3 regions of the Paenibacillus sp. FSL K6-2441 genome follow, and region 1 is predicted to be linked to each of the others. Evidence: riboswitches for the same ligand, from Rfam matches in the RefSeq annotation. Region 1 holds a riboswitch; each other region holds the start of a gene.
What was found. Region 1 has a riboswitch for cyclic di-AMP ahead of NSQ80_RS16985 (TrkH family potassium uptake protein). Riboswitches for the same ligand answer to the same signal wherever they lie in the genome.

Region 1 (6,787 bases):
GGAGGAGCTGGATGCAGAAGTAGGTGACTCCGTGAAGATCGCCAAGCTGAACGTGGATGATAACCCGGAAACAGCTTCCCGTTTCGGCGTGATGAGCATTCCTACACTGATCCTGTTCAAAGACGGTCAACCGGTCGATAAAATCGTCGGATTGAACTCGAAGGATACGCTGAAGAACCTGATCGCTAAACATCAATAATCCAGACGATCAGGCGCGTCGCTTGACGCCTTGGATGACGCCTCCGGTTTGGGCCGGAGGCGTTTTCTGCGTTAACTTGGAGTGGAGAAAGGAGGAGGAAGCTTGGACACATCGGCCAATGAAACGTTAAGTTACGAGAAAGCGATGGAGCGAATCCAACATAAACTGGCGCTGCTGCCCGATTCCCCGGGTTGTTACTTAATGAAGAACAAAGACGGTAAGATCATTTACGTCGGCAAAGCCAAGGTGCTGAAGAACCGGGTCCGTTCCTATTTTACAGGCAGCCATAACGGGAAAACCCAGCTGCTCGTATCCGAGATCCGCGACTTCGAATACATCGTGACCGCGAGCAATATGGAAGCACTTATCCTGGAATGTAACCTGATTAAAGAACATCATCCGCGTTACAATATCCTCCTGAAGGATGACAAGACTTTCCCCTATATCAAAATTACGAATGAACCGCATCCCCGGCTGGAAGTGACCCGGCGGGTGCTTAAAGATAAAGCAAAATATTTTGGTCCGTATCCGAACGCCTACGCGGCTCAGCAAACGAAGAAGCTGCTCGACCGCATGTATCCGCTGCGCAAATGCAATGTGATGCCGAAGGAAGTGTGCTTGTATTATCACATCGGCCAATGCTTGGCACCTTGCGTATATGAGGTCGAGAAGGAAACGTATGAGAAGATGACGCAGGAGATCATCTCGTTCCTGAGCGGCGGGCATGAGGAGATCAAGAAAGAGCTGGAGCGCAAAATGCACGAGGCAGCCGAGGCCCTGCAATTCGAGCGAGCTAAGGAGCTGCGCGACCAAATCATTAACATTGATGCGGTGATGGAGAAGCAGAAGATTACGGTGACCGATGCGAAGGACCGCGACGTGTTTGGGTATGCCGTAGACAAGGGCTGGATGTGCGTGCAGATTCTATACATGCGTCAGGGAAAAATGATCGAACGGCATGCGTCGGTCTTTCCGTTTTACGGCGACGCCTATGGCGATTTTATGTCCTACGTGACGCAGTATTACAGCGATAACCCGGCTTTGCCGCAGGAGATTCTGCTGCCGGAGAAGCCGGAGGATCAAGAGGAGGCCGGCGCGCTCGATGCTCCAACCGCCTTGCAGGAGTGGCTGGGGGTGAAGACGCTGGTGCCGCAACGCGGCTTAAAGCGGCAAATGACCAAAATGGCCGAGGAGAACGCGCGCGTGACGCTGGACGAGAAGTTCCGCCTGATCGAACGGGATGAGGAACGCACCTCGAAGGCGGCCGAGAACCTCGGCAAAGCGATTGGCCTGGAGTCGGTGTCGCGGATCGAAGCGTTTGATAACTCCAACATCCAAGGGTCGAACCCGGTCTCAGCCATGGTGGTGTTCATTGACGGCAAGCCGGCCAAGAAGGAATACCGCAAATATAAAGTAAAAACCGTGAAGGGCCCGGACGATTACGAGACGATGCGCGAGGTCATCCGCCGTCGCTATGAGCGGGTGCTGAAGGAGAATTTACCGCGGCCTGACCTAATCGTGGTCGACGGAGGCAAGGGGCAGATCTCTGCGGCTACCGATGTGCTGGAGAACGAGCTGGGCCTACACATCCCGGTATGCGGCCTCGTGAAGGACGCCAAGCATAAAACCGCACAGCTGATGGCGTTTGATCCGCCGGAGCCGGTTTATCTGCCGCGCGACAGCCAGGAGTTCTACCTGCTGCAGCGGATTCAGGACGAGGTGCACCGCTTCGCCATTTCGTTCCATCGCGAACAGCGGGCCAAGTCGATGGTCGCCTCACGGCTGGACTCGATCCCCGGCATCGGGGAGAAACGCCGGAAGGCGCTGCTTAAGCACTTTGGATCGCTGAAAAAAATTAAAGAGGCCTCCGTCGAAGACTTTCGGCCTCTTTCTATCGGGGATAAATTAGCCCGTCAAATCCTTAATGCCCTTCGGGACGAAGATCCGCCAGAGGAGTCATAACATACGGCTCCTCTTTTTGTTGCGGCGTCGGGGTCTTCCGCTCCTTGCTTGGCGGGTTAAACAAGTAAATCACATACGCAACGATCGCCGGCAAGGCGATGTAGAACAACCCGGCGACGATGTTCAGCGCTCCGCCCATAAACATCAGGCTCAGCGACATCAGGATGCTGTCGAAGATGACGTGCGAGAAGACAACGGTCGCGAAGCCGTAGCGCAGGAACACGAAGCTGAACAGCAGTCCGATAAAGGTTAATTCGATCGGGCGCGAAATGACCGGATAAATCGGATACAACGTGTGGCCAAACGCCCAGATTAAGGTCGACAGCAGGCAGGCGATAAAGGTGCTGCGGAACATTTTCTTCAGCATTGGGATCCCGAACAAGCGATACACCGCTTCTTCTCCGATCCCTGCCACCCAAGCCAGCAGCGGAAACAATAGCGGGTACACCATGTTGTAAGGCGATTGCGTCGCATCGGTCGTGGACCAGGTATGAATCGTTTGCTCTAAAATGAAGAAAACAACGGATTGAACGCCTAACAGGATCAATGCCCAGGCATACCCGTCAGCCACGGAGGTCAGGATGGAACGGCCGTACCCTTCTTCCCGTGATCGCGCCCACAAGTTGATGCCGTTCTTCCGCCACAGTCCATCGCCGCCCACCAGCGAGAAGTACACGGAAGCGGCGAGGAACAACGTCACCAGACCTTGGAAGAAGAGGCCAAAGATGAGCACGCCGGATTCAAGACCGTCTTTTTGGAACACGGGGATCATGTTGATCGTTCCAATCGTGGATAGCACGAAGTAAGCCGAAGCCAGGAAAATACCCCGCTTAAACGAGGTATGGGCCCGCGTCAGCGCGCTGTAGACGATCGCCAGAATCGCCAGCACGAACGTCAACAGGGCGTATCCGGCATAGGTGAGCCAGCTGGCGATTTTCGTCTGTCCGGCGACGTAGTCCTGATGAGCCTGCGGTACGGTAAAATAGCTCTCCAACGAGGAAACCTTGCCGTATTCGAAGCTGAGCTTGATTTCCGCTTGCGATTCGCCTAACGTGTAGCCATTGATATGGTAGAGGAGGCCCACATCCCCTTCACCGGAGGCCAGCTCCAGATCGCTTGGTTTAAATCCAAAGGCGTTCAGGTAAGGCTGTGCCAGCTCTTCTTTCTCCGCTAACGTTAAATCCCCCTCCCATGCCTTCATGGAATCGGTGGTTTCCGATCCTACATCAAGCATCATCTGCTTGGTGGCGTTGCTGGAGGAACTGATCTCCTCGAAGCCGACGACTTGACCGGTGGTCATATGGACATCCACGGTCACGGCGCTTAACGATTCGGTGGGGTCCGTGTAACGGACGCGAAATACGTCATATGGAAATTGCTTGTCATACGTTTTTAAGTATGGGGCGAGCAGATCGGCTTTGGTTAAGTAACCAAACAGATCGGAACGCGTTTCGTATGTAATCAATGCTTTATCCTTCGTGGGATTCGGCAGGTCGATCCCAAGTACGGATTGGACAAATTCACTTGCATGGGCAGCTGCTTCCGGTTTGCTGATCACCTCATTTGCTTGCTGCAGCTGCAAGGACTCCGAATCGGTGGTCGGAAACAGTTGAACGGCGACGAACACAATGAATCCTAGGGCGGCCAGCAGCCACAGATTTTTGGTCTTCATCCTGCGGCGGCCATTTGACGTCAAAGGGGAACTCACTCGCAAAACTCCTTTGTTATTAAGTTGAATGAAATCGGGAACACGTACTCTTCTTATATTATGAGGTATGTTTTTCCCTCAAGTACGTCAAAGTAAAGATAACACAGCTATCCCCCCTGCGCCAGACGGATGGCAAAAATGACGAGAAACGGCAAAAACTCCGGCAAGCCCTCGCATCACTCAGATTGGGGGCGAAGTTGATCCTCCCACTCCCTGATTTCGTCCTTTTCTGGTCTTTTTCTTGAAAATAGAGCTTTGTGGCGGGACGGAATAAGGGATATAATCCATTTGACGAAAAATGATTGAAAACAATTGAAAAGATTGGCCGAATTTCGCAATGAAAACGGGGGAACCGTATATTTTGGGGTGAATTTCACGGAGCTTCAACTCCCAGCAAGGGGATATGTTCCGCGAATAGGGCAACTGGGCATGTCCGAATCCGTCAGCTAACCTCGTAGGCCTGTGCATCAGGAACCAAACACCGAAAGGCATTGGATTTCCAGTGCTTTTTTTCTTTTGTGTTTTTTTCAGAACGATGATGAGGTGAACGCGTTGCATACCAAGAAAATTAACCTTTCTCCGCCGCAGATATTGGTGACTGGGTTTGCCCTCATCATTTTGTTGGGAACTCTGCTGCTTATGCTTCCGATCTCTGGGACGTCCGGGGAACCGATGCCATTTATTGATGCTTTATTTACGGCAACCTCGGCAACTTGTGTGACGGGGCTGTTTGTGGTGGATACGGGAAGGTATTTTTCAACCTTTGGACATATCGTCATCATCATGCTTGTACAAATCGGGGGGCTTGGCTTTATGACCATGGCCACCTTGTTCTCCCTTGTCCTCAAACGGAAAATCTCGCTGAAAGACCGTCTGCTGCTCCAGGAAGCGATGAACCAGAGCTCAATGGAAGGCATCGTTCGCTTAATCCGCAAGGTGCTGATGTACTCCCTGATCATCGAGTCCAGTGCGGCGGTGCTCCTCACGATTCGCTGGGCCTTTGATATGCCGTTTGGCCGGGCGCTGTATTATGGGATTTGGCATTCGATTTCGATGTTTAATAATGCGGGATTTGATTTGTTTGGGGAAAATCGCAGTTTAATCCCCTATGTTAACGATCCTTTGATTAACATCGTCTCCATCTTGCTCATCGTGTCCGGGGGGCTTGGTTTTATTGTCTTGTCCGATCTGGCAGAGTATCGCAAGCATCGCAAATTGTCGCTTCATTCCAAAGTGGTGCTGTCCATGACGGGGGCGCTGATTGCGATTGGCACGATCGTCATTTTCGTGTTCGAATTCACGAACTCGCGTACGCTGGAACCGCTCAGTTGGAGCGGCAAAATCTGGGCTTCAATGTTCCAATCGATTACGCCTCGTTCGGGAGGGGTTGTCACCCTTGATATCGGTTCGCTGCGTCAGGCTACGCAATTCTTCATAATCATCCTGATGTTTATCGGGGCTTCGCCCGGCTCGACGGGGGGCGGGATCAAGACAACTACCTTTACGCTTCTCATCGGCGCGGTGATCTCCATGATCCGCGGACGAACCGATTTGGTGTTGTTCCGTTACCGGATGGCCCAAGAACGGATCTTCAAGGCGCTCACGATTACGATGATGGCACTGTTCGTCATCGTTGCTGTAGCGATGGTGCTGTCCACCACAGAAGACGCAAGCTTCCTCTCCATTTTATTTGAAACGACTTCCGCTTTTGGAACGGTTGGATTATCGATGGGCTTAACGGAGCACTTGACGGAATTTGGGAAAGTTGTGATCAGTCTTACGATGTTTGCCGGACGGCTGGGGCCCTTGACGCTTGCTTATGCCATCGGTCCAAGGAAGGGGAAAGAGCTGTATCGCCATCCAGAAGGTAAAATCATTATTGGATAAGGGGAAATGGGGCAAAAATGAAAAAGCAGCAGTTTGTGGTCATCGGCTTGGGGCGCTTCGGCTCGAGCCTGGCCTTGGAGTTGGTGGAGTTAGGATATGAGGTTCTGGGCATCGACCGGAATGAAGAGATCGTTGACGAATTAAGCGATCGGCTCACGCATACGGTTGTCGCCGATGCAACAGAGGAAGAGGTGCTGAAGTCGCTGGGGGTTCGTAATTTCGATTGCGGGATCGTGGCGATTGGCAACGATATTCAAATGAGCATCCTAGCGGCCATTCTCCTCAAAGATCTGGGCATGAAAACGGTAGTCGCCAAGGCGATCTCGCTTCTGCACGGCCGGGCCCTAGAGAAGCTGGGGGTGGATCGGGTGATCTATCCGGAACGCGACATGGGGATTCGTGTTGCCCATCAGCTGGTTACCCCGAATCTGCTGGATTATATTGAACTGTCGAAGGAATACAGCATCGTCGAGATGAACGTCCCGGCATGCCTGGACCAAAAGAGCCTGGGCGATATTAATCCGCGGACGCGCTTTGGCTGCAGTATTGTGGCGATTCACCGCAATGGCGGTATTTTGGTTGCTCCCACTGCGATGGATCAGTTAAATGAAGGCGACATTATGGTTATTATAGGAGCAAAGAAAAATATCGAGCAATTTGAATCAATCATCAATCCTTAATAAGATGGTAAGATGGCTTACTAGCATGGAACGGAGAGAAGTATGGAACAACAGGCCATTTGGGCTTTAATCATTTTTTTGCTGACCTACGCACTCATTATATCTGAGAAAATTCACCGAACGGTGCTGGCTATGGCTGGTGCGGCGTTCATGATAATCTTTGGCATCCTTGATCAGGAGAGCGCAGTGCATCATATTGATTTTAATACGCTGGGACTCTTGATCGGGATGATGATCATCGTGAATACGACAGCCAAGACCGGTTTATTCACGTACATCGGCATATGGACGGCCAAGCTGGCCAAAGGCAATCCGATCACTTTGCTGTGGTTGCTGGCGCTGATCACCGCG
Region 2 (6,787 bases), 1.4 Mb from region 1:
GAATTTGCTTATTTTTGCAAATGATAAGGTACAGTCGCAATGACGATATCTTTCTTGTTAAACAAATAAGCTCTAAGCAACAAGCTCGACTGATTATGCAAAATATTCTGCCACCAGTGCCGAGGAATAAACTGAGGAATCAGGACGGTAATGTGATCGGTCTCCGCCGTTTTCCATTCCACGGTATCAATGAACTTCATCAGCGGCCGGATAATGCTGCGGAAGCTGGAGCGCAGCGTAATGAGCCGAACCCCCGGATTCCATTCCTCCCACTTCTTCTCCATCCGTTCGATGTCCTCATCATCAAATCCGACATACACCGCAACAACGTTATCCGTCAGCGATTTGGCGTAGCTTAACGAGTTCATCACGACACGGGTAACGCCCGCCACCGGCACGACGATCGTGCTGCCCTTTATGCAAGGTTTGTCTTTATCGATGTCAATCCGAAGCTGGTCGGCGATATTGATATAATGTCGATGGATCTGGTAGAAAATAAACATCACGAGCGGCAAGAAGATAAATACGAACCAGACATGTGAAAACTTCGTGATAATGAAGATGAGCGTAATGCCCAGCGTCGTCAGCATGCCAATCGTGTTAATCGTAAGCCGGAACACCCAACCTTGCGGCTTGCGCTTGATCCAGCGCACCATCATCCCCAGTTGGGACAAGGTGAACGGAATAAATACCCCAACGGCATAGAGCGGAATCAGGCTTTCCGTGTCGCCGTGGAATCCAAGAACCAGCAGCGCCGAGGCTACGCCCAGGAAGATAATTCCGTTTGAAAAGCCAAGCCGGTCACCGCGCACCATAAACGCATGCGGCATGTATTTATCTTTGGCGAGCATAAACGCCAGCAGCGGGAAGGCCGAATAAGCCGTATTGGCTGCCAGAAACAGGATTAATGCTGTAATGCCCTGGATCAAGTAGTACAAGATCCCGCGCCCAAAGGTCGATTCAGCGATTTGAGATATTACGGTGGCCTTCGGATCCGGAGCAATTCCGTACCAATAGGCCAGCGCACTAATACCGATAAACATGGTGCAGAGAATGATACCCATCATCACCAGCGTGGTTGCGGCATTCCGCTCCGCCGGCGGCTTGAAGTTCGGAATGGCGTTGGACACCGCCTCAACCCCCGTTAAGGCCGAGCACCCCGAACTGAACGCCTTGAGCAGCAGGAACAAGCTGACGTTGGATACGGCCGTCCCGAACTCCGGTGCGCTGGCATGAATCCCGCCAGTCCAATACTTGTAGAGTCCCGACACAATCAGGACGAAGATGGAGGCCACAAATAGATATACCGGAACCGCCAGCATTGAAGCCGATTCCGTGACCCCACGCAGGTTCATGATGGTCAGTATAGTAATCATCAGGAGGGCGATCAGCACCCGCTGATCATGCAGCATAGGGAATGCGGATGTTATGGCATCTGTACCGGCTGACGAACTTACAGCTACCGTCAGTATATAATCAACAAGCAGCGAGCCGCCGGCCAGCAGTCCGGTTGACCGCCCCAGGTTATCCATCGCTACGATATAGGCCCCGCCCCCAGTCGGATAGGAGAAAATCGTCTGGCGGTACGACAGAATCAGAATCAACAGAAGCCCAAGTACCGCAAACGAGATCGGGATCGAATACCAGAGCGCGGAAAATCCCGCCGCCATCAGGACGATCAAAATCTGCTCCGTACCGTATGCCACGGAGGACAACGCGTCCGACGACAATACGGCCAATGCCTTAAGTTTGCTTAGCTTTTCTCCTTCAATTTCGGTACTTTTCATCGGTCTGCCGATCAGTACCCGCTTCAGTTTGCTTACCATGATGAAATCCTCTTTTCATTCTCAAAATAGCCTTCAATCCTGATCCGCTCGTAGTCCTTTAGGCTTCCCATTCCTGCAGCGAACAACACAAAAAGGCCGCAGGAAAGTTGGACCTTCCCGCAGCCGCTTTAAAAAGTTCAAGCAGATCACTGCGACAATTCCCTCTTTCGGACGCTTACGGAGTTAGCTGACGGATTCGGGCACGAAAGCAGCCCTACGCAGTTTGGCCAAGTTGGCCAAATCAAGCGATTCACCCCGGAAACCCGCCCTTTTGGACGCGTTTCATTGGTTCCCCCGTTTCTTTCTGAAATAAAGAAAGAACTCAGCGATCAGGTATTTTCGCCATATCAAATTGCTACGGATGAATCATACTCCCCGCCTCAAGAAGTGTAAAGATGAGGAAAAGGCGAATGGGTCGGAAAATGGGATCGACCTTGTTCGAGGAAGCGCATACATCATCCTCTTGCATTCATTTTTGAGGGCAGGCTTGAATTATCGAAGCATACATGCAAAAAACACCGTAAGGAGCGACATCCAGTCGCTTCCTACGGTGTTCTGATCTCAAACCGATACAGGTTTAAAACGAGAGTCCTCTCAACTTCTTATCCAGCAGCTCGAACGCCAGCTGCAGCCGATCTTCCGGCACCTCGCTATAGCGATCTCCGATACTGATTTCAAAGGTACTTCCCCCATCTGCCTTCTCCTTGACGAAAGAGGTTAAGCCAACCCCGGTTTCCCGATATACCTCAATCAGCACGGGCTCCAATCGATCCTTGGGAACGTCCGAATGAACATGGAACATGTTGGACACCGGGATCGCCGGGACGGTCTTCATCCGATGACATTGATTAAACAGACTGGAGAGCTCCTGCGCTTGCCGATAATACATCCCCATCTTTCCTATGCGCTGCTCATAGTAGTAATCCGCACTCAGAAAATAAGGATACAAGCTGATGAGATCCCCGCCATGGCGTCTTTTCCACACCTTAGATTCCTTCGTCAGCTCCGGATCCCCTGCCAATATGGCTCCGGCGATTCCGCCGATGCCTTTGTAGAACGAGATATAGACGCTGTCGAACAGGGCGCAAACCTCTGCGGCGGTTTTTTCGTAGTAAGGCAACACTTCGAACAGTCGGGCTCCGTCCAGATGCAGCTTAATGCCCCGCTCCTGGCAGTAGGCGGAAATGGCTTCAAGCTCCGCGAACGGCGGCAGCTGACCGCCGATTTCGCGCTGCGGCAGCTCCAGCAGCAGGCACGAGACATCCTCCGGCAGTTGCCGAACGTCCTCCATCTCAATCAGCCGATCCTTATCCGCCAGGAGAATCGGCTCCAGCCCGTGCAGTTCCTTTAATCCGTCTTCCTCATGAATTTCCAAATGGCATAAAGGATGATAGGCCACACGTTTCGATCCCTTACGGTCGCACCAAATCCGTAAAGCAATTTGCTGCGCCATCGTGCCGCTCGGAAAAAATACAGCCGACTCCTTGCCGAGCACCGCAGCCATTTTCCTTTCGAAGGCTTCCAGCGCTTGTCCTGTACCGTACATGTCGCTGTCTACCCCGCCGCTGATCTCGGCAAAAGCCTGCTTCAGCACCTCTACATTCCGTTTTCCGTGGCCCACCACTTGATAAACCGTCCGGTCAAAGGCCGCCTTCAGTGTCCGCCTATCCAGTACCCCATCATTTCCATACATGCTCCTCGCCGCTCCTCTCCCATGCTGTCTGTCTAGTTTGTATGATCATGCTTATTATAGCGCCATTTGAAGCAGGAATCGATTATCAGTAACGAGTGGATTTGTTACTACTTACTCCACTTTGAAGTTTTCCACTTAGTGAATCATTTCGAGCGAAAACAATGCGCTCTCCTTGATCTCCAGAGCGAACTCGATAGACCAAGAAGAATCCTCTGTGGAAGCCTAATTTTGTCTAGCTACTGAAGAGAACCTAACAGTGAGCAAGGCACGGTTTTTATCTATCTTCATTAGCACTCCAATAGAAGTCGAATCCTCCATTTACAGTATCACTCTCCCTAACTAGAATCGATGACTAACTGAATACTTTTTTACCATTTTTAATCGGGTAGGAGGCTACCCATTAATTAGGCAGCCGACCTCCCACACCACCGTACGTACCGTTCGGTATACGGCGGTTCCATTAGCAATGCGCAGTAACTTGTCGATAATAATCAGAAAAGAAAAGGAATCCGAGGTTCTTCAGCCTATTGTTACCGAGGGACTTCGAGAGGATTGGGCTATTGGAGATTCTCCAATAGCCCTTTCTTGTGTTTGCGTATTCCCACGCCTTCTGTTCATGAATTCCGAGCGATATAAGCCTTTCGAGTTTCGTCCTCACTCGTTTCCATTGCTTCCAGAAGACCATTCGGATACGCCTTCTCATCCATTTATCAGTGGTTTGGAGTAGTTGTTTCATGTCAGCAAGCTTGAAATAATTTACCCATCCCATGATGTAACGCCTAAGCTTCAGCGCCCGGTCGGTGTTGCCCATTCCGTTGCTTCTCGACGTTAGCTCTTTCACTTTAGCTTTCATCTTGGATACGGATTTGGGATGGATTCTGACCCGCGTTTCCCCTTTGCTCTGGTAGAATGAGAAGCCAAGAAATTTAACTTTTGTCGCATCGTCCACGATCGTTTTCTCCCGGTTTACCTTGAGAAACAACTTCTTCTCGATGTAAGGGAGAATTTTCGTCAGGGTACGCTCCGCACTCCTCCTGCTCCGGCAGAATATGAGCATATCGTCTGCGTATCGCACGAATCGATGTCCTCTTGCTTCCAGTTCCTTGTCCAATTCATTCAGCATGATATTGCTGAGAATCGGACTTAGGTTCCCTCCCTGCGGTACGCCGATTTCCGTGTCCTCAAACTTATGCTTCACGACGACTCCCGCCCGGAGATACTTATGGATGAGCGAGATCACTCGTCCGTCTTTGATCGTTCTTGAAAGCACTTCGATGAGCTTGCTTTGGTTGACGGTGTCAAAGTATTTCTCCAAGTCCATATCCACCACGTAACGATATCCCTCTTGCACGTATTGTTGGCTTCGTTTCATCGCGTGGTGTGCGCTCCGTTTGGGTCGGAATCCGTAGCTGTTGTCTGAAAACTGCCTCTCATAAATTGGCGTAAGCACTTGGGCGATTGCCTGCTGGATGACTCGGTCAACCACTGTTGGAATGCCAAGGTTTCTCTTCTTTCCGTTCTCTTTGGGAATCTCTACCCTTCGAACGGGATTCGGGCGGTACTTGCCGCCCAAGATCAGTTGCTTGATGGTCTCGCCATTGTCTCTGAGATATTGTAGAAGTTCATCTACTCCCATCCCGTCGATTCCGTGCGATCCCTTGTTCGCTTTGACTCTCTTGAATGCTTCGTTCAAGTTGTCCCTGCTAACGATTTTCTCAAGCAACCGGTCCTTCGACTCGGTTGCGTTGGTGTCGTCGGTTTCGGTTATCCTCGCAGGACTGTGCACTCCCGCATATCCTTCGTGTTCCGCACTATTCTTTTGCAGAGAGTCTTCCGTTGGAAGTTGGCTGCCCTTGGCTCCTGTTTCGGTAACTTTCATTGACTTCACCTCCTAAGGTTCAGCCCTTCCCTCGAACCGTCGACTGTTCGCAGTACTATGGCGTCTGCTGACTTCTCATGATAAATCTTGTTTCAACCGTGATTCGAAGTGCATCTCCTCACGTCCATGAGACCTCCCACGGTAAGACGATTCACTTTCCTTCCATATACCCACATCATTTACATTGGTACGTCCGTGTAGTTAATTGGACTTCGTCTTGTTTAGCAGACTCATCCCGTATCCTATGCCTGATGATGTTCGTGTTCCTTGGGCCGGAAGTTTGCCTCCAGCTTCCTTTGGATTCCACCTCGCGGTGGACACCCTTGCTCTTGGCTAGTGGTTGGTAACTACAAACCCCCACAGTGGACTTTCACCACCTAGTTAATCGCCATGCGTGGCACACTAAAAGAAAGAACGCCTGTAAATACAAGCGTTCTTCAAAATGATATGAATACAACCCAGTTTTACTACACAATTTTCTGATTAACTATTTCAATTTCAACTAATGTAATTCATTTACAATGAAGCCGGGATACTTTGATCCGAAAAGTTCCCCTCCTCATCAACCGCTCTAACAGTCCATACAGTATAGTCTTTTTAAATCAACCGTTCTTACATAGATTTTCTTGAAGCTACTACCGCTAACCGTAACTGGCACTGTATAGTCCAGCCAGGTTTCCGAACCTTCAATCCGATACTGTGATTTCCATGTACCACTTTGATCATCAACCCCATCAAAAATAGTTACTACAAAACTAGAATTGCTCCAAAGTTCCGGACTTATTGCGAATTCAGGATCTGAAGGCGGAAGCAAATCTATATTAACCTTGTATTTCTGCGTTTTTTCAATATTACCGTCAATATCTCTAGAACGATAATAAATGATTGTCTTATCTTGATCTTTTATCGGAAAGGGTTGAACATAGCGATTCCATGTCTGTCCTCCATCAAGACTGTACTCCGAATAGTCAATCGCGGAGTGCTCGTCAACTGCATTCAAACCGATAGTCACCGGGCTAATGTAATAAGATTCTCGCCCTTTGTACCTATCACTTCAACGCTCGTCTCAGGTGGAAAATAATCCTGCTTAATCGTAAAATTAACTTCTTTAGGATCTTCGATGTTACCCATATTATCGATCGATTGATAAAGAACGTGATAAACCCTTTTCTCCGAGAAAATAACTGGGGTTGTATAAGTTAACCAACTCTGGCCATTATTCAAACTATACCGAGTCTCAACACCCCCGGGCCCGAACTAAGTACAGTTAAATTCAGTTCCACACTCCCATAATATATGCCACTTACATGTCGATTCCCAATTAGTGAATGAGTCGTAATTGGAGAATCTGATGCTGTTGCTGTTGCTATCGTCCATCCCCCCCCATAC
Region 3 (6,787 bases), 2.3 Mb from region 1:
GATCCTGGTGACCGGCGGAGCCCGCAGCGGCAAAAGCACATTCGCTGAACGTTGGGTCATGAAACAGGCAACATCCGCTGATTACGTTGCAACGGCGCAAGCGTTTGACGATGAGATGAAGGCCCGTATCAGGTTGCACCAGCTCCAGCGGGAGCAAAGCGGGTTCACCTGGACGACGCATGAAGCGCCGCTTGAACTAGCAGAGATGCTGCAGGAGTTAGGTAAGCGGCCCGTTGCAAAGGAGGGCGCGGCCGCCGAAGCCGCGGGTCCGGTTGTGCTGGTCGACTGCCTGACGTTATGGTTGTCGAACGTGCTGCTGAGCGCATCGGAACAGGCCGATGGTGTGGACGCCGTTTTGACGCGGGAAATTGAGCGGTTGACCGCTGCGGCCGAGGCTTTTCCCGGCACTTTGGTGATGGTTACAAATGAGGTCGGCAGCGGGATCGTGCCGGAGTATCCGCTTGGCCGGCAATATCGGGATTGGGCCGGGCTGCTGAACCGAACGATGGCGTCGATCGCGAATCAGGTGTTTCTGGTTACCGCCGGCATCCCCATCGAGTTGAAAAGCAGGGAGTATCGCTTATGACGAACGGACCAGAGCACAAAGCGCCCTCCGGGGCGGGTAAGCATGGAGCTCTGCAGCCGATCTTGGCGGCCTTCCAGTTTCTGTCACGCTTTCCGGTACGGGCTGAACTGGATTTTACAACGGACTTGCTGCGGCGCAGTATCCCCTATTATCCGCTTGTCGGAGCAGCAATCGGCGCTGTCGTCTGGGCAGGCGGCTTGCTTGCCGACTGGCTGCTTCCTTCGTACCCGGCAGCCATCCTTTCCTTATTGATTTGGGTTGGATTAACTGGAGGTTTGCATTTGGACGGTTGGATGGATACGGCCGACGGACTGCTGAGCTACCGGTCACGCGACAAGATGCTTGAGATCATGAAAGACAGCCGGGTAGGCGCCATGGGCGTGCTGGCCTGCGTCCTATTGCTGATGCTCAAAGCCTCGCTGCTGACCTCGCTCTTCCAAGGGGGCCTGCTGACGTCAGGGCTGGCGATATGGCTGGCACCTCTGTGGAGCCGGTGGTTTATGACCCGGGCGATGCACCGCTGGCCCATGGCCCGGCAAGGTGAGGGATTGGCTGCGCAATTCCACGGCTTCAGCGAACGGGATGCCTGGGGGAGCACCATCATGGCGGTGACGATATCCGTTGTAGTGTTGCTGCTCACTTTGCTCGTGTTGCTGGGAGGAATGGAGGAATCGGCTTTGCTGCGATCGCTGCTGTTTATCGGCCTGTCTCCCTTTATCGCCTGGGCGGCGGGAACTTGGGCCGCTCGACGAATCAATGCCAAGCTCGGCGGTTTGACCGGCGATACCTACGGGGCGCTGGGCGAAGGGTTGGAAGCTGTCCTGTTGCTGCTTGCAGTGCTGATTTTTGCCCATTGATAACTCGCGGAGCGGAGGTGCTCTTGGGGGAGGGGACCTTCTACGGCGAGCGCTTTTGCATCATTATCCCCTTGAATCAGAACCAAGGAGAAAAGAAGAAGGTTAGAGCTGGACAGATTAATCGAGAATCCTAAGAGAAACAGGTCGACTGTTAAGTAGCGGAGAATCAAAATCGTGCATTATCACCGTATGCTGAATGAAAGGGATAATGGTGGAAAGGTCGAGCGTCATCACCACCACCTGATCGAGAGGGATAATGGTGGAAAGGTCGAGCGTCATCACCACCACCTGATCGAAGGGGATAATGGTGTAAAAGGCCCTGGCAAGATACTACACTGCTGCACGGTTTGGAAAGGAGGGGAACGCGATGGGCGAAAATCATAAGAAGCTTCTGGATCAGGATCAGGAAAAAAGCGCATCAGCATCAGGTGCTGTACTCATGGTTCAAGGGACGGCGTCTGACGTGGGCAAGAGCGTGATCGTGACGGCGCTGTGCCGTATTTTTGCGCAGGATGGGCTTAGACCAGCTCCGTTTAAGTCGCAAAATATGGCTTTGAACTCGTATGTTACAGCGGACGGCCAAGAGATTGGACGGGCCCAAGGCATTCAGGCGGAGGCTTGCGGCATTGCCGCCACCACCGACATGAATCCGGTACTGATCAAGCCAACTGGGGACATGCATTCGCAGATCGTTGTTCATGGGCGTCCTTACCGCCACTTAAGCGCATCTGATTATCGTGAGGAATTTTTGCCTAAAGCCAAGCCGCTGGTGATGGAAGCGCTCAGCCGGCTCCGCGACAAGCATGGCATTGTGGTGATCGAGGGGGCTGGGAGCCCGGCCGAAATCAACCTGAAGCAACGGGATATCGTCAACATGAACTTGGCTGAATGGGCGGATGCTCCCGTGATCTTGGTGGGGGATATTGACCGCGGCGGCGTTTTTGCTTTTCTCGTTGGTACCCTGGAGCTGCTTGAGCCACACGAACGCGCCCGCGTAAAAGGGTTCATTATCAACAAGTTCCGCGGCGATTTGTCTCTATTGCAGCCCGGGCTGGATTGGCTGGAGCAGCGGACCGGAATTCCCGTACTAGGAGTGCTCCCCTTTCTGCCTGATCTGGATATCGAAGCAGAGGATTCCGTTGTCCTGGATACCTATCCTGCCCATCCAGAGCAAGCGCCAAGTAAGGAACTGGACATCGCAGTCATCCGTTACCCGCATATTTCCAACTTCACCGATTTTGATCCGTTGGCCGCCGAACCGGACGTGTCGCTACGTTATGTAAGCAAGCTGTCGGAGCTTGGGCATCCCGATGCGGTGATTTTACCGGGGACCAAGGATACGATCAGCGATCTGGAATTTTTGCGTAGGCAAGGGCTGGCGGAGGCTATTTGCAGCCTGATTGAAGAGGAGACGCGCACCCAGCTGGTCGGAATCTGCGGCGGATATCAAATGCTGGGAGAACAACTGCATGACCCCGAAGGCGTGGAGTCCAATGAACCGAGGTCTGCGTTAGGATTGGGCCTGCTCCCCTTGGCAACAACCTTCCTCCCAGGCAAAAAAACGGTACGGGTGCACGGCTATACGTGCGAGGACCAGCCGATATCGCTGCACTCTAAGAACCGCCGGCTGCCGATCTCAGGCTATGAGATTCATGCCGGCTCGACCCAGCAGCTGCGGGACACTCGTCCCTTATTTATGCTTCGGGTCAATGAGGAGCCAGTACAAGGGTCAGGGACAGCCCCGGAGTTAGAACAGGCTGAGACGCAAACACATCCGGAAGGCGCAGCCCGCGCCGATGGCAGGGTGTTTGGGACGTATCTGCACGGAGTGTTTCATAATGATGCCTGGCGACGTGCTTGGCTGGACGGACTGCGTACGAGCAAAGGGCTCGAACCTTTGAGCGTCACCTTTGTTTCTTCCTCGCGGAAGGAGGAAGCCTTCGATCGGTTAGCGGAGCAGGTTCGCAGGCATTTGCGCATGGATCTCATTTACGACATCGCCGGGATCCAAGGTAAGCTTTGACAAATCGGGTGATGTTAGGGTAGGATAAAAGTACGCTTAATTTTCGATGGGTAAAGTCGAAAAGCGGGGGAACCAATCTTTTGGGGCGAATCGTTGTAGGATTAACGTAGGGAACCATCTTTCCCGAGCCCGTCAGCTAACCTCGTTTGCAGTGGATGGGTCATTTTAATATTATTTCAGTCATCAATTAATGACCCTGTTCTTTGAAGCGGGGTCTTTTTGCGTTCTGCAAGACCTTTGACCCGAGCATTCGGCGGAGTACTCGCATTCACTGCAAGTTTCGAGCTTCTTCTTTACGCATCGCACTATTAAAGGAGGAGAGGATTTATGGCTAGTCCGAAGTACATCACCGATATTGCCAAGGTGAGCCAGTTGTCCGAGCAGGAGCGGCAGGAGTTGAAACCGATTACGGACAAATTCGTTTTTCGGGTGAATGACTACTATTTGAATTTGATCGACTGGAATGATCCAGAGGACCCGATCCGCAAGTTGGTGATCCCCAATACGGGAGAGCTGAAGGAATACGGGCGTTGGGACGCTTCCGACGAAGCGGCGAACTATGTGGTGCCTGGCTGCCAGCATAAATACCGCACGACCGCGCTGCTGATCGTGTCCGAGGTTTGCGGCTCCTATTGCCGGTATTGCTTCCGTAAACGGTTGTTTCGCAACGATGTGAAGGAAGCGATGGCGGATGTCACGCCTGGCATCGAGTATATCGCCCAGCATCCGGAGATCAACAACGTCCTGTTAACCGGCGGTGACAGCTTGATTTTGGCTACAAAGAAACTGCGTTCGATTCTCGAACGGCTAAGAGCCATTGAGCATGTAAAAATCATCCGACTCGGCTCCAAAATTCCTGTTTTTAATCCTATGCGTATTTATGAAGATCCGGAATTGCTGGATCTGATTAGGGAGTTCTCCACTGTAGACCAACGGATTTATGTCATGGCGCATATCAATCATCCGCGCGAAATTACCCCTGAAGCCCAAAGAGGGTTCCAGGCGTTACACGACGCTGGGGCTATCGTGGTTAATCAAACGCCGATTCTCAAAGGCATCAATGATGATGCGGCCGTGCTTGGCGAATTGCTGGACCGCTTATCGTGGGCCGGCGTCACTCCGTACTATTTCTTTATCAATCGTCCCGTTGCCGGAAATGCTGATTTCGTGATCCCGCTGAAACGAGCATATCAACTGGTGGAGGAAGCGAAAGCCCGTACATCGGGGCTTGGCAAACGCGTGCGGTTTTCAATGAGCCATTCTTCGGGAAAAATCGAAATCCTGGCCATTGAAAACGGGCAGGCTTATCTCAAATATCATCAGTCCCGGGACGGTGAATACGGCAAATTTATGATTTTGCCTTGCCCGGATGATGCTACCTGGTTCGACGATCTGCCAGGCAGTGAAGCGTACTGGAAGAAGCCGGAATCGAAGCTGGATACGCAGTCGGATCAGCCAACGGAAGACGCTGCAAGCGCAGTGTCCATTACGGGATAAAACAAAACGTACCCTTCCGCTTCCCCGATCAGGGGAGCGTGAAGGGTACGTTTTGTTTTTAGAGTCAGATCCGGAATTTTGCGATCGACTCCTGCAGCGCCAACGCCTGCTCATGCAGCGAACGAACCGTACGCGCGTGATTTTCCATTTCGCTCAGTTGTTGCTGCGAATAGCTGCTGATTTGCTCCATGTTAGCGAGCGACTTGGCGGTAATATTGGCGGATTCCTCCACCGATGCGGTCACTTCCTCGGTACCGGCGGATACCTCTTGGGTGGATGCTGAGACCGATTGAATCGTCAAGTTCACGTTCTGAATCAGCTTAGTTAATTGTTCAAACGCCTGACCAGCTTGCTTCACCCGTTCTGTTCCGGAGACGATTTCCTCGCTGGCCCGTTGCATAGCGTTGACGGAGTTTTCCGATTCTTCTCGAATACTGAGCAGGTTCTCACCGATTTCCTCCATCGCCTGGCGGGACTGCTCAGCCAGCTTACGGACTTCTTCGGCGACGACAGCAAACCCTTTGCCGTGCTCGCCGGCTCGTGCCGCTTCGATCGCCGCATTCAGTGCCAGAATATTAATTTGCTTCGTAATTTCCGTAATGGTTACGACAACGTTTGAAATTGACTCCGAGCGATCATTCAGCGTGCGGATATGCCCCAGCGTCCGATTAGCCGCATCTTCTACATGCTGCATCTGCGTAACCGCCGTTTGTGCCAAAGTATTCCCGGCACCGGCTTCATCCGCAGCTTGTCCAATCTGTTCGGTGACTTCGGCAGACGAAGCGGCAATGTGCTGTACACCTTGCGAAATTTCTTCCATCGCACGGGCGTTTTCGGCCGCTGCGGACGCAATCGTCATGCTGCCGGCTTCGATTTCCTTCGTCGCTACATTGGAACGGGCGATCAGATCCTCAAACGTCGTAACCGAACGGGACAAGTTCTCTGAGCCGTCGACGACCGCCCGGGACGTTTGCATCACGGCAGCGAACATGTCTTTGAGCTGATGAGTCATCGTTTGGAAGCTCCCGGCTAATTGGGCGATTTCGTCATTTCCTTTCACTTCGATGGTATGGCGGAAGTCCCCGCCAGCCATTTGTTCCGTGACCGTCACGAGCTTTCGGATCGGCTTCGTGATTCGCGTACTAACAAAGTAAGCTGCCGCCATGCCCGCCACAATGACAAGCAAGGTGATGCCGATACAGATGTATAAAATTTGGTCTTTCTTCTTATCGATGAAGGTAGCGTCAAGGCCCACGGCGAGCATCGCTTTGCTGCCGGGAATCGCGATGAAAGCTGTTTTGTGCGAGCCGAATTTGTCGGTATACAACTCACTGATTTGTACCCCGCCATTGGCCGCAGCGGTCATGGCCGGCTGAAGCTCCAGCTTGTCGCCGGGGGTCATCTCCGAGTTCTCATTCGTCGCCAGAACTGTAGCGCCGTCATCTTGAATATGTAGTAAATAAGCAGTGCTCAAGTTGTAGTCCTTAGTGCTCTTCGTCAAATACGATTCCACCGCAAAACGGGAGTTATCTTTACCGCTGAGCAATTGCAGGGATTGGGTCGTATCTAACCGTTTGAAGATGTCTTGAGTACTAGTTTGCAGCACTTTATCGAACTGTGGCAGCACATTTTGCTCAATGATCCCCATAGAGATGTTATAAAAGCTGACGCTAAATAAAAGTGAAGATACGACAATAATCACCGCATAGGTACTCATCAATCTGCGGCTGATGGAGCGATTAATGACCTTGAACACGAAAATCCTCTCCGTTCCCCTTAAAAAATGTGAAGTATACGCCTGGCTGTCTCTCTTTTCTTTTTAAC

Region 2: another riboswitch for cyclic di-AMP. It lies ahead of NSQ80_RS01855 (APC family permease); the one in region 1 lies ahead of NSQ80_RS16985 (TrkH family potassium uptake protein).
Region 3: another riboswitch for cyclic di-AMP. It lies ahead of NSQ80_RS05910 (KamA family radical SAM protein); the one in region 1 lies ahead of NSQ80_RS16985 (TrkH family potassium uptake protein).

What each region holds. Positions count from the first base shown of each region.
Region 1 covers NZ_CP150174.1:3,681,229-3,688,015, reverse strand. The annotation lists gene trxA (thioredoxin) at 1-199, shown strand, start outside; gene uvrC (excinuclease ABC subunit UvrC) at 344-2,161, shown strand; gene NSQ80_RS16990 (type II CAAX endopeptidase family protein) at 2,121-3,869, opposite strand; cyclic di-AMP (ydaO/yuaA leader) riboswitch at 4,183-4,345, shown strand; gene NSQ80_RS16985 (TrkH family potassium uptake protein) at 4,413-5,756, shown strand; gene NSQ80_RS16980 (TrkA family potassium uptake protein) at 5,774-6,436, shown strand; gene NSQ80_RS16975 (ArsB/NhaD family transporter) at 6,479-6,787, shown strand, end outside.
Region 2 covers NZ_CP150174.1:423,119-429,905, reverse strand. The annotation lists gene NSQ80_RS01855 (APC family permease) at 9-1,826, opposite strand; cyclic di-AMP (ydaO/yuaA leader) riboswitch at 1,984-2,164, opposite strand; gene NSQ80_RS01850 (beta-eliminating lyase-related protein) at 2,404-3,519, opposite strand; gene ltrA (group II intron reverse transcriptase/maturase) at 3,980-5,398, opposite strand; gene NSQ80_RS01840 (hypothetical protein) at 5,970-6,398, opposite strand.
Region 3 covers NZ_CP150174.1:1,374,192-1,380,978, forward strand. The annotation lists gene cobU (bifunctional adenosylcobinamide kinase/adenosylcobinamide-phosphate guanylyltransferase) at 1-586, shown strand, start outside; gene cobS (adenosylcobinamide-GDP ribazoletransferase) at 583-1,443, shown strand; gene NSQ80_RS05900 (hypothetical protein) at 1,618-1,827, shown strand; gene NSQ80_RS05905 (cobyric acid synthase) at 1,883-3,466, shown strand; cyclic di-AMP (ydaO/yuaA leader) riboswitch at 3,490-3,632, shown strand; gene NSQ80_RS05910 (KamA family radical SAM protein) at 3,794-4,963, shown strand; gene NSQ80_RS05915 (HAMP domain-containing methyl-accepting chemotaxis protein) at 5,028-6,719, opposite strand.